Regions from separate parts of the Streptomyces hawaiiensis genome, predicted to be linked through region 2. Evidence: riboswitches for the same ligand, from Rfam matches in the RefSeq annotation. Region 2 holds a riboswitch; each other region holds the start of a gene.
The links. A riboswitch is a leader RNA that binds a small molecule or an ion and turns the genes downstream of it on or off. The one in region 2 is predicted to bind cyclic di-AMP.
Positions count from the first base shown of each region.

Region 1: it holds a riboswitch for cyclic di-AMP, as region 2 does, so the genes downstream of both, CEB94_RS16635 (LysM peptidoglycan-binding domain-containing protein) here and CEB94_RS19225 (M23 family metallopeptidase) in region 2, are expected to answer to the same signal.
Region 3: it holds a riboswitch for cyclic di-AMP, as region 2 does, so the genes downstream of both, CEB94_RS24815 (C40 family peptidase) here and CEB94_RS19225 (M23 family metallopeptidase) in region 2, are expected to answer to the same signal.
Region 4: it holds a riboswitch for cyclic di-AMP, as region 2 does, so the genes downstream of both, CEB94_RS06475 (C40 family peptidase) here and CEB94_RS19225 (M23 family metallopeptidase) in region 2, are expected to answer to the same signal.

Region 1 covers NZ_CP021978.1:3,648,437-3,651,634, forward strand. Annotated here, with positions in the region: gene eno (phosphopyruvate hydratase) at 1-843, opposite strand, end outside; gene CEB94_RS16635 (LysM peptidoglycan-binding domain-containing protein) at 1,107-1,802, opposite strand; cyclic di-AMP (ydaO/yuaA leader) riboswitch at 1,806-1,972, opposite strand; gene CEB94_RS16640 (LysM peptidoglycan-binding domain-containing protein) at 2,201-3,154, opposite strand.
Region 2 covers NZ_CP021978.1:4,187,459-4,190,656, forward strand. Annotated here, with positions in the region: gene CEB94_RS19220 (aldo/keto reductase) at 1-645, opposite strand, end outside; gene CEB94_RS19225 (M23 family metallopeptidase) at 829-1,863, opposite strand; cyclic di-AMP (ydaO/yuaA leader) riboswitch at 1,875-2,031, opposite strand; tRNA gene CEB94_RS19230 (tRNA-Met) at 2,330-2,403, opposite strand; gene CEB94_RS19235 (hypothetical protein) at 2,458-3,129, opposite strand.
Region 3 covers NZ_CP021978.1:5,344,903-5,348,100, reverse strand. Annotated here, with positions in the region: gene pcrA (DNA helicase PcrA) at 1-1,098, opposite strand, end outside; cyclic di-AMP (ydaO/yuaA leader) riboswitch at 1,414-1,586, shown strand; gene CEB94_RS24815 (C40 family peptidase) at 1,595-2,767, shown strand; gene CEB94_RS24810 (SLAC1 family transporter) at 2,846-3,198, shown strand, end outside.
Region 4 covers NZ_CP021978.1:1,403,267-1,406,464, forward strand. Annotated here, with positions in the region: partial or broken gene CEB94_RS06465 (ATP-dependent Clp protease proteolytic subunit) at 115-680, shown strand; gene CEB94_RS06470 (hypothetical protein) at 688-996, shown strand; cyclic di-AMP (ydaO/yuaA leader) riboswitch at 1,345-1,544, shown strand; gene CEB94_RS06475 (C40 family peptidase) at 1,548-2,021, shown strand; gene CEB94_RS06480 (DUF6328 family protein) at 2,104-2,733, shown strand; gene CEB94_RS06485 (ATP-binding protein) at 2,870-3,198, opposite strand, start outside.

The DNA of each region.
Region 1 (3,198 bases), 540 kb from region 2:
GGAGACGAGCGGGTACGCGTCGACGAGCTCCGCGTAGTACTCGGTCATCTCGGCCGCCGAGCGCTCCTTGCCCTCGAAGGTGTAGACGCCGTCCTTGTAGAACTCGGACGCGGCGACGTCGAGCGCCAGGGCGATCTGCTCGCCGGGGGTGTAGCCGGCTTCCTTGACGGCCTCGAGGATGAGGTCGAGGGCCTCGCGGTTGGAGCCGAGGTTCGGGGCGAAGCCGCCCTCGTCGCCGAGGCCGGTGGCCAGGCCCTTGCTCTTCAGGACCTTCTTCAGCGTGTGGTAGACCTCGGCGCCCCAGCGCAGGGCCTCGGAGAAGGACTCCGCGCCGATCGGGGCGATCATGAACTCCTGGATGTCCACGTTGGAGTCGGCGTGCGAGCCGCCGTTCAGGATGTTCATCATCGGCACCGGCAGCAGGTGCGCGTTGGGGCCGCCCAGGTAGCGGAAGAGCGGCAGGTCGCTGGCCTCGGAGGCGGCGTGGGCGACGGCGAGGGAGACGCCGAGGATGGCGTTGGCGCCGAGGGAGCCCTTGTTGTCGGTGGCGTCCAGGTCGAACATCGCCTGGTCGATCAGGCGCTGCTCGGTGGCGTCGTAGCCGACGAGCTCCGGGCCGATCTGCTCGATGACCGCGAGGACGGCCTTCTCCACACCCTTGCCGAGGTAGCGGTTCGAGTCGCCGTCGCGGAGCTCGATGGCCTCGAAGGCGCCCGTGGAGGCGCCGGACGGGACGGCGGCACGACCGGTGCTGCCGTCGTCGAGGCCGACCTCGACCTCGACCGTGGGGTTGCCTCGGGAGTCCAGGATTTCCCGGGCTACGACGACGTCGATGGACGGCACGAGCATCTCCTTCTTATGTGACGCGGGTACGCGGGTCGCGTGGACCCGGCGAGGTGCGGGCCGTGGTGGCTCGCGACATGAGCCTAACCGGCTCCGGGCGATCGGCCACCGGGTCGCCCACCCCATGGACAGAACCGAGAGTAAATTGTTTCCGAACGGAACAAAGCCGGATTGCGAAGAACGGCAGAAAAAACCCCGCTCCGGTGCGTACGGGGGATGACGCACCGGAGCGGGGAGCCTGTGGGCCCTGGGCGGGCCGCTGCTTACTTCAGGTGCAGCTGCTGGCCCGGGTAGATGAGGTTGGCGTCCTCGACGATGTCCTTGTTCAGCTCGAACAGCTTCTCCCAGCCGCCCTTGACCTTCTTGTCCGCCGCGATCGAGCTCAGGGTGTCGCCCTTGACGACCTTGTACTCGCCGTCACCCTTCTTGACCTTCTTGCCGGTCGGGGTGGTGACGGTCTTCTTGGCGGCCGGGCGCTCGTCGGAGCGGGAGGCCGGCTGCTGCTGGGTCTCGCGGGACTCGGTGCTCTGCTGGCTCTGCTGCGAGGAGCTGCCGGAGTCGCTCGAGGAGCCGCCGCCGGTGTAGCCGGCGCTCGACAGGCCCTTGCCGCAGACCGGCCAGGCACCCTTACCCTGGCTCGCCAGGACCTTCTCGGCGATCTCGATCTGCTGGGACTTGGTGGCCTGGTCGGCGGTGGAGGCGTACTGGGTGCCGCCGTAGCCGGACCAGGTGGAGGCGGAGAACTGCAGACCGCCGTAGTAGCCGTTGCCGGTGTTGATGGACCAGTTGCCGCCGGACTCGCACTGGGCGACCGTGTCCCACTCGGAGGCGGTGGCGGCGGAGGCGTTGCCGACCGCCATCAGCGGGGCGGCGACGGCGGCGCCGGCGACACCGGCGACGGCGATGGCACGAGTGGCCTTGGACGGACGGCGGTGCTTGCCCTTGCTGGAAAACAGCATGGAAGATCCCCTCACCGACGCCTGCGAGGTGAGCTGTCGGGTTCGGGCCGGTTGAGTTGCCCGGCCGCGTCCCTCCCGGGACACGGCTTCACCCCAAGCCCTTCCGGCTCAACTGGCCGGTCGGGCACTTACCTTGGGTCCCCCGCTCCTGCCTACGGCGCTTGACGCGACGACTGTTCCCGTACGGCCGCTGGCAGGATTCGGCGTTGCGGCAGCCGGGGCTCGTGGTGACGAGCGGTCACGACCGTAGACACGCGGTCCGCGGAATTTCAAAGACGATCAAGGCTTCTGAGATCTATCTCTCACCGGCCTTATACGGGACATTCGGCGCGAAACATGACGTGAACTCACCCGGTTTCGGGACGACTTCGACTGCCGTTTCCGCACTGCCCGAACGGCTACCTCTCGTCCGCTTCGCCCCCTACCGTGAGCGTCTGACCGGGGTGGATGAGGTCGGGGTCGGCGCCGACCGCCTTCTCGTTGCCCTCGTAGAGCGCGTGCCATCCGCCGCTGACCCGAAGGGCGTCGGCGATGGACCAGAGACTGTCGCCGACACCCACGATGTAGGCGCCTTCGGACTCTTCGCCGGAACTCTCGTCAGCGGGCGTGGAGTGACGCCCCGTGGGCTTCTCCGCACGTTCGCCCTCGGGTGCGCGGGTTTCGTCGGCGCTGGGACCGCGATGACGGCCGGAGCCGGTATCGGCCGACGCCGAGGAGTCCTCGTCCTGCTGCGATGTGCCCGATGTGCCGCCCTCGGAGGTGGCCGACGGAGAGGCGTCGGGCTGCCGATCCCGCGACGAACCGTCGGATTCGGGCGACTTGCCGGTCTTGGTGGTTTCGTCCTTCGACGGCGACGACGCGTCAGGCGAAGGGGATGAAGAAGGACTCTCAGAGGGGGGCGAACCCAGCGAGTCGAGCAATCCGGGCGAGTCCACCTCACCGGATGATTCGGATGAATCGGGTGATTCCGACCCTTTGTCCTGCTGGAGTCCCGAGAGCAGTCCGCAGGTGCGCCACGCGCCGACCCCCTGGTCGGCGAGGATTCTCTCGGCCACGGCTATCTGCTGAGAGCGACTGGCCAGATCGGCGCTCGCGGCGTAGTCGAGACCGCCGTGGTTCTCCCAGTCCTCCTGGGACAACTGCAGGCCGCCGTAGTAGCCGTTACCGCTGTTCTGGCTCCAGGCGCCGCCGGTCTCGCAGTCCGCGACCCGGTCCCAGGTCGTGCCGTCGGCCGCGCTGGCGCCAGAAGCCCCGAGGAGCGGGATCGCGATGGCGGAGCCGGTCACTCCGGCCGCCACGAGGAGAGCCGGAGCCTGGCGGGGGCGACGGTGCCGACCGTTCCCGGAGAGCATACGGAGACCTTTCGCGAGACATCAGTGACCAACGCGGCGCGAAA
Region 2 (3,198 bases):
GGACGCGAGCGCGAAGTACGGCACGGCGGCCAGGCCGGTCCGCTCGGCGAGGTCTTGGAGCTCGCCCTCGTAGGTGTCGCGGGAGACCAGGTTGTAGTGCGGCTGGAGGGCGACGTACCGGGCCAGTCCCTCGCGGTCGGAGAACTCCAGGGACGCCCGCAGCCGCTCGGCGGAAATGTTGGAGGCGGCGATGTGCCGCACCTTCCCGGCCTTCACGAGACTGTCGAGCGCGCCGATGATCTCCTCGACGGGCACGTCGGGCTGGTCGAAGTGCGTGTAGTACAGGTCGATGTAGTCGGTGCCGAGGCGCCGCAGGGAGGCGTCGGCGGCGGCCTTGATGGTGTCGGCGGACAGGCCGCGGAACTCGGGGTGCTGGCTGACCTTCGTGGCGACGACGACGTCCGAGCGGTTGCCGCGGGCCTTCAGCCACGTGCCGAGGACGGTCTCGGACTCCCCGCCCTGATTGCCCTCGACCCAGGCCGAGTAGGAGTCGGCGGTGTCGATGAAGTTGCCGCCGGCGGCGGTGTAGGCGTCGAGGACGGCGAACGACTGGTCCTCGTCGGCGGTCCAGCCGAAGACGTTGCCGCCGAGGGCGAGCGGGAAGACCTCGAGGTCGGAGGAGCCGAGTTTGCGAAGAGAAGTCATGCTCTGCGTCAACGTCCGTACAGGGGCGTCTCATTCCGCAACGGGACGCAAAGCTCCCGTAAACCCAAGGCTCGCGTAACCCAAAGCTCTCGTGAACCCGCCCATGGCACACCGGAAGACCGGCGGCCCTGACGTCGGGGGGTCGTCGTCAGGGCCGCCGGTGCTTCAACGGACGTGTACCGCTTACGGGTTGAGTCCCTTGCCCTGCAGCCACGCCCTCGGGTCGATGCCGTTCGAGGATCCAGCGGAGTGGACCTCGAGGTGAAGGTGCGCTCCGGTGACGTTGCCGGTTGCGCCCACGCGGCCGATGACGTCGCCGGTGCTGACCTTCTGGCCGACGCTGACGCCGATGGAGGACTGGTGCGCGTACCAGATCTCGGTGCCGTCATCGAGGGTGAGGACGGTCTTGTAGCCGTACGAGCCGTTCCAGCCCGCCTCGGTGATGGTGCCGCTGTGGACGGCCTTGATCGGCGTGCCCGTGGGGGCGGCGAAGTCGAGGCCGGTGTGGTAGCCGGAGGACCAGTAGGCGCCGGCCTGACCGAAGCTGGAGGTGATGGTGTACGAGGAGGTCGGCAGCGTGAACTGCTTGGCGAGGGCGGCGAGCCGCTCGGCCTCGGCCTTCTTCCTGGCCTCCTCCTCCGCCTTCTTCTTGGCTTCGGCGGCCTTGGCCTTGGCTTCCTTCTCCGCCTTGGCCACCGCTTCCGCGGCTGCCTTCTCGGCGGCGGCCGCGGCGTCCTGGGCGGCCTTGGTCTCGATCTGGTCCTGCTGGCGCTCGACCTGGGCCATGATCCGGGCGCGCAGCGCCTCACCGGCGCCGGCGCCGGAGGTGGCCTGCTCGGTGTCCGCCGTGGTGGTGCCGAGGCTGCTGAGCGGGGTGGCGGAGCCTTCGGGGGTGTCGTCGTCCGAGATGAGGGAACCCACCGAGGGCAGGTCCGGCACGGAGATGGACACCGGGGGCTTGCCGGTCTGGGCGCTGGCCATGCCGCCGGCACCCACGGCGGCTATGACGCCGACGCCCAGGACGGTGGAGCTGCGGGCGAGGCCTCCGCCGCGCTGCTTGGTGACGCGATGCCGGCCGCGGACGGGACGGATGGACTCCTCGGTGGGGTTCCACTCCTGGAACGGGCCCTCGTCGGTGCGCTGACCGCCGTAGCCGAAGGTTTCGGTGTCGCGCTTCGGCGCGAGCGGGGCCGCGGGGGCAGGCCGGTTGGACGCCACGTGGGCGTGCTCCTTTCCTTCCTTCTCGCCTACCGGGTTAGCTGACGGGTTCGGAGCAGGAAGGTCTCCTACGCGCGTATACCGGCCGTGCTGCCACGGTGGTATCCGCTCGATTCACCCCAAGTGGTGGTTCCCCGGTTCCCTTTCGGGATTCGGCGCGTGCGCACGGAGCCGCCTTCTGTGACGGCTGGGACGACCGCGCTGCGTTATCGAACGTTAATAGACGCGCGAGGGGTATTCCAGCGATTCCACTTGATCATTAACCTTTTTCGCGCGGACTTACCCGCCATGACGGGCCCAAATCGGGCGAGTTGACCGCCGCGCAAGTGACTGACGAGTTTTGACGGTGCGTCAGTTGTTATGCGGAACGGGGTGGTTCACTCACCGACCGTAATGGCCGCCGTAAGACCACCGGGAAATGCACCGAGGGCCGGAACCCTTTCGGATTCCGGCCCTCGGCCTTCAGTAGCGGGGACAGGATTTGAACCTGCGACCTCTGGGTTATGAGCCCAGCGAGCTACCGAGCTGCTCCACCCCGCGTCGTTGTGACTCCAGTGTACGCCATCCGCGGGACACCTCGTGCACACCCTCTGCTCAGCCGGCCGGGGCGCCCGCGTGGGTCAGGGTCTCCCAGGCGGTGAACAGGTCGTCGGTGCCGGCGGGCCGGGCCCGTACGGCCAGCTCGTGCGCGGCCGCGACGGATCGGCCGAGCCGTTCCTCGCCGGGCGTGTGCCGCACGATCTCGGCGGCCGTGGCCCAGACCGACCCGGTCCAGCCGGCCTGCAACGCGGCCTTCTCCCCGGCGTGCCGGCGCAGCGTGGCCGACCAGGCGTCCATGATCTGCCGGGCCTTCTCCGCGTGCCGCCGCTCGCCGGTGACGGTGAAGAGCAGGGCCTGGGAGTAGGCGGCCAGGGCGTCCGCACGCTCCTCGGCGCAGCCCCGGCCCTGAAGGTCACCGGGCGGGCAGAGGACGGTCTCGAGCGGCTCGGCCCGGTACCGGTAGGAGCCGTACGCGCTGTCCCGCATCGCGAGGTAGGCCTTCAGCCAGGGCTGCCGCCCGGCGGTGACGTGCTCGCGCAGGGCGTCCAGCCGGTCCCGGTCGACGAGGACGCCGGGATGGGTGAACGCGGCGTCGGAGGGCAGGGCGGGGCCCATGGTGCGGGCGTCCGGGCCGTCGGCCTGGTAGGAGGGGACGAGCAGGGCGAGCGCGGTGAGCAGGGGCGGGAGGAGCAGTGCCGCCTTCCGTCGTCTCCCCGCTTTCCTCATGGCCGCCGCCTCCGTCCTCTCGTCCTGGCCCTGGAGGCAGCGCGGCCCGGGCGGCGGTCCGGACGCAGG
Region 3 (3,198 bases), 1.2 Mb from region 2:
CGTCTGGGTGGAGCGGTAGTTCTGCTCGAGCAGGATCGTCGTCGCGTCCGGGTAGTCCTCCTCGAACTGGAGGATGTTACGGATCGTCGCGCCGCGGAAGGCGTAGATCGACTGGTCGGCGTCGCCCACCACGCACAGCTCGGCGGGCGGGACCTCGGCCTCGGGCGGTACGTCGACGGGGTGCTCGGAGGTGCCGACGAGTTCCCGGACGAGGGCGTACTGGGCGTGGTTGGTGTCCTGGTACTCGTCCACCAGCACGTGGCGGAAGCGGCGGCGGTAGTGCTCGGCGACGTCGGGGAAGGCGCGCAGGAGATTGACCGTCGTCATGATCAGGTCGTCGAAGTCGAGGGCGTTCGCCTCGCGCAGCCGCGACTGGTACATCGCGTAGGCCTGGGCGAGGGTCTTCTCGAAGCCGTCGGTGGCCTGGGCGGCGAAGTCCTCCTCGTCGATCAGCTCGTTCTTCAGGTTGCTGATCTTGGCGCTGAAGGACTTCGGCGGGAAGCGCTTGGGGTCGAGGTCCAGGTCGCGGCAGACCAGGGCCATCAGGCGCTTGGAGTCGGCGGCGTCGTAGATCGAGAAGGAGGACGTGAAGCCGAGCTTCTTGCTCTCCCGGCGCAGGATGCGCACGCACGCGCTGTGGAACGTCATGACCCACATGGCGTTCGCGCGCGGGCCGACGAGCTGCTCGACGCGCTCCTTCATCTCGCCGGCGGCCTTGTTGGTGAAGGTGATCGCGAGGATCTGGCCCGGGTGCACGTCCCGCTCGGCGAGCAGGTGGGCGATGCGGTGCGTGAGCACACGGGTCTTGCCGGAGCCGGCGCCGGCCACGATGAGCAGCGGGGAGCCGGAATGGACGACGGCGGCGCGCTGGTTGTCGTTCAGCCCTTCCAGGAGGGTGGCGGTGTCCACCACCGGGCGGGGGGCGCCGTCCCGGTAGTAGGCGTCCCGGTCCGGAGGCATGTCGAACTTCCCGCCGAACAGATCGTCCGGAATCGGCTCCGGTACGTGATCGTCCTCGGGCGGCGGCGGGGGCTCGTCCGCGGGGCCCCGCTGGGCCTGGAGGTTCGCCAGGAAGTTGTCGTCAAAGAGGCTGCTCATCGCTCTCCGAGTCTAGGGCGCCCCACTGACAGCCCGCCGCCGCCCTGAGAACATCGCCGCGCGCCCGGGGATCACGCCGTTCGCCCGGCGGCGCGATGTCGCCGTCCATGACCGCATGATCACGCCCTGCTACAACCCCCGCGATTGTGGACCTTTCATGACCAACCCCCCTCGATCGTTCACTCTCTGCAACGCTCATGAGTAAGGTCACGAAAATGTATCGGGCATATCACCCATCAACCTTCACAGAGGCCACACGAATTGGCTACGGTGCGACCAGGCCGCATGACCCCCACCGGCGAACGTCGCCGGGCCGCGCGGCCTCCGCCGAGTCCGGCGTGCCGCAGCGGCAGCCGGAGCCGGGGACCCAACCGTGAACCTGGGGTGAATCGGCCCGACTCCCTGTGCGGAGACGGCCGTAGGGCAAACCTTCCGAACCACCCGCCCGAACCCGACAGCTAACCCGGTAGGCGGAACATGGAAGGAGTCGCCTCCCTTGGCGTCGCACCGCAAGTCGCGTCCTACGGGTACGCGCGTGGCAGGCATACGGACCCCCGCCCTCGCAACGGCGGCCCTCACGTCCGTGGCCCTGCTGTCCCAGTCGGCCAACGCCGCCCCCGAGGCCGACGACAAGCCCAGCCTGGAGGAAGTCGAGAAGAAGGTCGACGACCTGTACCGCCAGGCCGAGTCGGCGACCGACAAGTACAACGCGGCCAAGGAGAAGACCGCGAAGCAGCGCAAGCGCGCCGACACCCTCATCGACGACGTCGCCCAGCGCACCCAGAAGCTCAACGAGGCGCGCGAGCAGCTGGGTTCCTTCGCCTCCGCCCAGTACCGCACCGGCGCCGCCGCCCCGGACACGGCGACGTTCCTGCTCGCGGACACCCCGCAGGACTACTTCGACCAGACCCAGTTGATGGACCGGATGACGGGCCGTCAGAAGGTCGCGGTCGACGACTACGTCACGCAGCAGTCCGAGACGATGGAGAAGCGCCAGGAGGCCACCGAGAGCCTCGAGACGCTCACCGAGTCGCAGGGCGACCTGAAGACGGCCAAGGCCACCGTCCAGCGGAAGCTCGCCGACGCGCGCGAGCTGATGTCGAAGCTGACCGCCGAGGAGAAGGCCCGGCTCGCGGCGATCGAGAAGGAGAAGCGCGAGGAGGCCGCCCGCAAGGCCGACGAGCTGGCCCGGCAACAGACCGCGCAGCAGCAGGCCCGGGACGAGGCCGCCCAGCAGCAGGACAGCTCGCCGTCGGGGTCGTCCGGCACCGGCTCGTCCTCCCCTGCGCCCCCGGCCGACTCCTCGTACGCCACCAAGGCCGACAAGGCGCTCACCTTCGCCCGCGCCCAGATCGGCAAGCCGTACGTGTGGGGCGCCGTCGGCCCCGGCTCCTACGACTGCTCGGGCCTGACCCAGGCCGCCTGGAAGGCCGCGGGCGTCACCCTGCCGCGCACGACCTACGACCAGGTGAACGCCGGCGCCACGGTCCCGCTCTCCCAGGCCCAGCCCGGTGACCTGGTCTTCTTCTACGACGACGTCACCCACGTCGGGGTCTACATCGGCAACGGCATGATGATCCACGCCCCGAAGCCCGGCACGTACGTGCGCGAGGAGTCGATCTACTACGACGGCGAGTCGGCGATCCACAGCGTGGTACGCCCGGCCTGAGCGGTCTCGTTGTGATTTTGAGGGGCACGCGCGCGTGCCCCTCTCGTCACGCGGGCGCCGCTCTCTAGCATCGGCACTATGTCCGGTCCCTCCCCGTTTGCCGCCTGGTGGGCGACGTATGCGCTGGCGACCGGCCTCGTGTCGGTCGGTCTCGACTCGGCGGGGTACGAGGTCCTCTCCCGCATCGCCCTCGTCCCGGCCTGTGCGGCCTGGCTGGTGGCGGCCGCGGGCCTCGCCCAGCGGGCGCACGGCGGATGGCGGGCGGAGGCGCCGGCCGCGCTCACCACCGTGGCGGCGACCGCCGTCCTCGGCACCGGCTTCTCCGCGGCCGGCCGGCAGCCCCTCGCCGAGGCGCTGCTGGCGCTCGCCCTGCTGCTCTGGGCGGTGCTGCTCACCGTGCGGGCCAGGGGGCGGCGCGGAACGGTGTTCCT
Region 4 (3,198 bases), 2.8 Mb from region 2:
GACGGCTGTCGCCGGAGACAGCTGCGCCGCGAGGAGGGGTTCGTCATGACCCGACCGTCCGCCCGCTACGTGCTGCCCGAGTTCACCGAACGCACAGGGTCCGGGCAACGGACGATGGATCCGTACTCGAAGCTCCTGGAGGAGCGGATCGTCTTCCTCGGGGCGCCGGTGGACGAGACCTCGGCGAACGACGTGATGGCCCAGTTCATGTACCTGGAGCACCAGGCTCCGGAGCGCGACATCTCGCTCTACATCAACTCCCCCGGCGGCACCTTCCACGCGATGACGGCGCTCTACGACACGATGCGGTACGTCTCCTGCGACGTGGAGACGATCTGCCTGGGCCAGGCCGGTGCCGCCTCCTCGGTACTGCTGGCGGCGGGCACGCCCGGCAAGCGATTCGCGCTGCCCGACGCACGCCTGGTGATCCATCAGCCCGCGCTGCCCGAGCCGGTCCGGGGCAGGCGAGCGATCTGGCCATCCAGGCCGACGAGTTGACGCGCATCCGCGGCCGGATGGAGGAGATGCTCGCGCTGCACACCGGCCGCACCCGGGAGCAGGTGAGCACGGACATCGAGCGGGACAAGATCCTCACCGCCCAGGAGGCGGTGGAGTACGGCCTGGTGGACGGGATCATCCCGAGCCGCAAGGCCACCCTGGCCCCGCCGACCGGACGATGAGGCCCTGGTGCTCCCGCCCGAACTGCCACCGCTGCCCGCCCTGACACGCGCCGAGGCGGAACTGATCGACCGTTACCTCGAGGTCGTCGACCTGCTCGGCCGCATCAATCCGGCCCAGGACGGCGACACCTACCGCGGACTGCGCGCCGCCCAGGCCCTGGTCGGCAGGGCGACCGCGCTGCGTGACGCGCTGACCCTGATGCACCAGCGGGGCGAGACGGACCTGCACGCGGGCACACTGGCCCGGGCGCTGCGGGTGCTGGACGGCGAGCGGCGCACGGCGCGGCTCACTCTGCCCCCGGAATCCGTCAGTTGACGCGGAACCGTCGGTCCGGACGCCCGCCCTGTCGGCGGAGCGTCCGGACCTGAGTCGAAACGGACCAATGGACGTACCCCTGTTCGGAGTAGACGGGAAACTGATTTTGGGACCGTCCCGGTTGCGCAACACACGTAGCCCTCGGATGGAATGGGGCATTCCGTCGCTGGTCCGGCGCTCCACGAACCCGTGGACACTGGCGCGAACGCACACGTGTCCACCCGAACGGGTGAGTGGTGAGTAACAACACAAATCCCCGGTTCCGTTGGGAAATCCGGACAGCCATGCGCCAAGATCCCGTCTGACGACAAGCCCCCGCCGCTGTGGCGGGGCGATCCGGGCGGACGCCGAGTCCTGCCGCCGTCCGGATGACCGGTCGACAGGAGTGGATCGGCAGGAGTGGAGGACCCAAGCACGACGGGTCGCCGGGACGGTCACGCCATGACCTGACCCGAGCAGCCCTTGGGGTGAAGCCGCGTCAGCGGCCGGGCAACTTCGCCAGCCCGAATCCGACAGGTCATCCTTCACAGGCGGCTGACGAAGGGTTGCGCATGACTGCGCTCAATCGTGTCCCGTCGCTCATGGCCCGGGCCGGCACGGCCTCGGCGCTCACCATCGCCGCCGTCGGCGGTTCGATAGTGGCGCCCGGCTTCGCCTCCGACGCCGCGGCTGCCACACCGGCGACCAAGGCACTCCAGATCGCGGCCTCCAAGAAGGGTTCGCCCTACAAGTACGGGGCCATAGGTCCGCACCGGTTCGACTGCTCCGGGCTCACGCTCTACTCGTTCAAGAAGGCCGGCAAGAAGCTCCCCCGCACGGCTGCCCAGCAGTACAACAAGACGCGCCACATCTCCGCCAAGAACCGCAAGGCGGGCGACCTGGTGTTCTTCCACTCGGGCAGCAACGTGTACCACGTCGGTATCTACGCGGGTAAGAACAAGCTCTGGCACTCCCCGAAGAGCGGGGACGTGGTGCGGCTGCAGAAGATCTGGACCAAGAGCGTCTGGTACGGGCGCGTGAAGTGATCCGCCCGGCGTGCGGCGGCGTCCTTGACGCGCCGCCGCACGCCGGAGCGTGACACGGGCTTGAGTGGATACCCGTCACTCCATGGCCGAGCACCGTCCCTGCACCGCGCGTAACGAGACTCCGCTGCAACGCGCCGACCGCAACTTCGTCGAGCTGCTCCAGGAACTCCGCGTCACCCAGACGGGTGTGCAGATCCTCTTCGCCTTCCTGCTGTCGCTCGCCTTCACGTCGCGCTTCGAGGACCTCGACACGGTCCAGCGCGTCACCTACGTCATCACGCTGCTGCTGGCGGTCCTGGCCGCCGCGCTCTTCACCGCGCCGGCCGCGCTGCACCGCTCCCTCTTCCAGCAGGGCGCCAAGCCCCGCATCGTGCAGGTCTCCTCGCGCCTGGCCACCGCCGGCCTGAGTGTGCTGGTGTTCGCGTTCAGCGGTTCCGTGCTGCTGGTGGTCGATGTGACCACGGGCCGGGCCGGTGGTATCGCCGCGGGCGCCGCGACGTTCGTGGTCTGTGTCGGCCTGTGGGGGCTGCTCCCGCGGCTGGTGCGGCGGGCGGGGCCGCGTGCGGAGGCGGCCGGCACCGGGAAGACCACCGAGGAGGAGCCGGCGCGGGGCGACGTCAGGATCCCCGCACCGCTGCGGCGCACCGTCGGACAGCCCTCAGGGCTTCGTGGGGCGGCAGCGCACCGGGAGGCGTCGGCACGGCACCAGTGACGGCCGCGGGCTCCGGCGGGTCATGAGGCTCGGCGCGGGCGTCGCAGCCCTGAGGACGGCCCGGACGCGGGTCGCGCGGGCCGAGGTGCGCGTACGGCACCCGCTGGGGAGGTCTTCCGGGTCGTGCTGGGCGTGACTACGGCTCCTGCTGGACCGCTGTCGTCACCGGCTGGACCGGGAGGACCCACGGAAGTTCGATCGAGATGGTCTTGCCGCCCTCCCGGGTGGGGCGGATGCGGAGTCTGCCGCCGCATTCCGCGGTCAGCCAGCGGATGATGACCAGGCCGCGGCCGTTGTCCTGCTGGACGGCGGCGGGCAGGCGTCTGGGGAGACGCGGGTGGCTGTCCGTGACACCGATGCGCAGGTGCTCGTCGCGGTCGAGCTCGACGTCCACGGTGAACGTGGGCGACTGACCGAAGGTGTGCTGGACGGCGTTGGTGGCGAGTTCGGAGATGATGAGCCGGA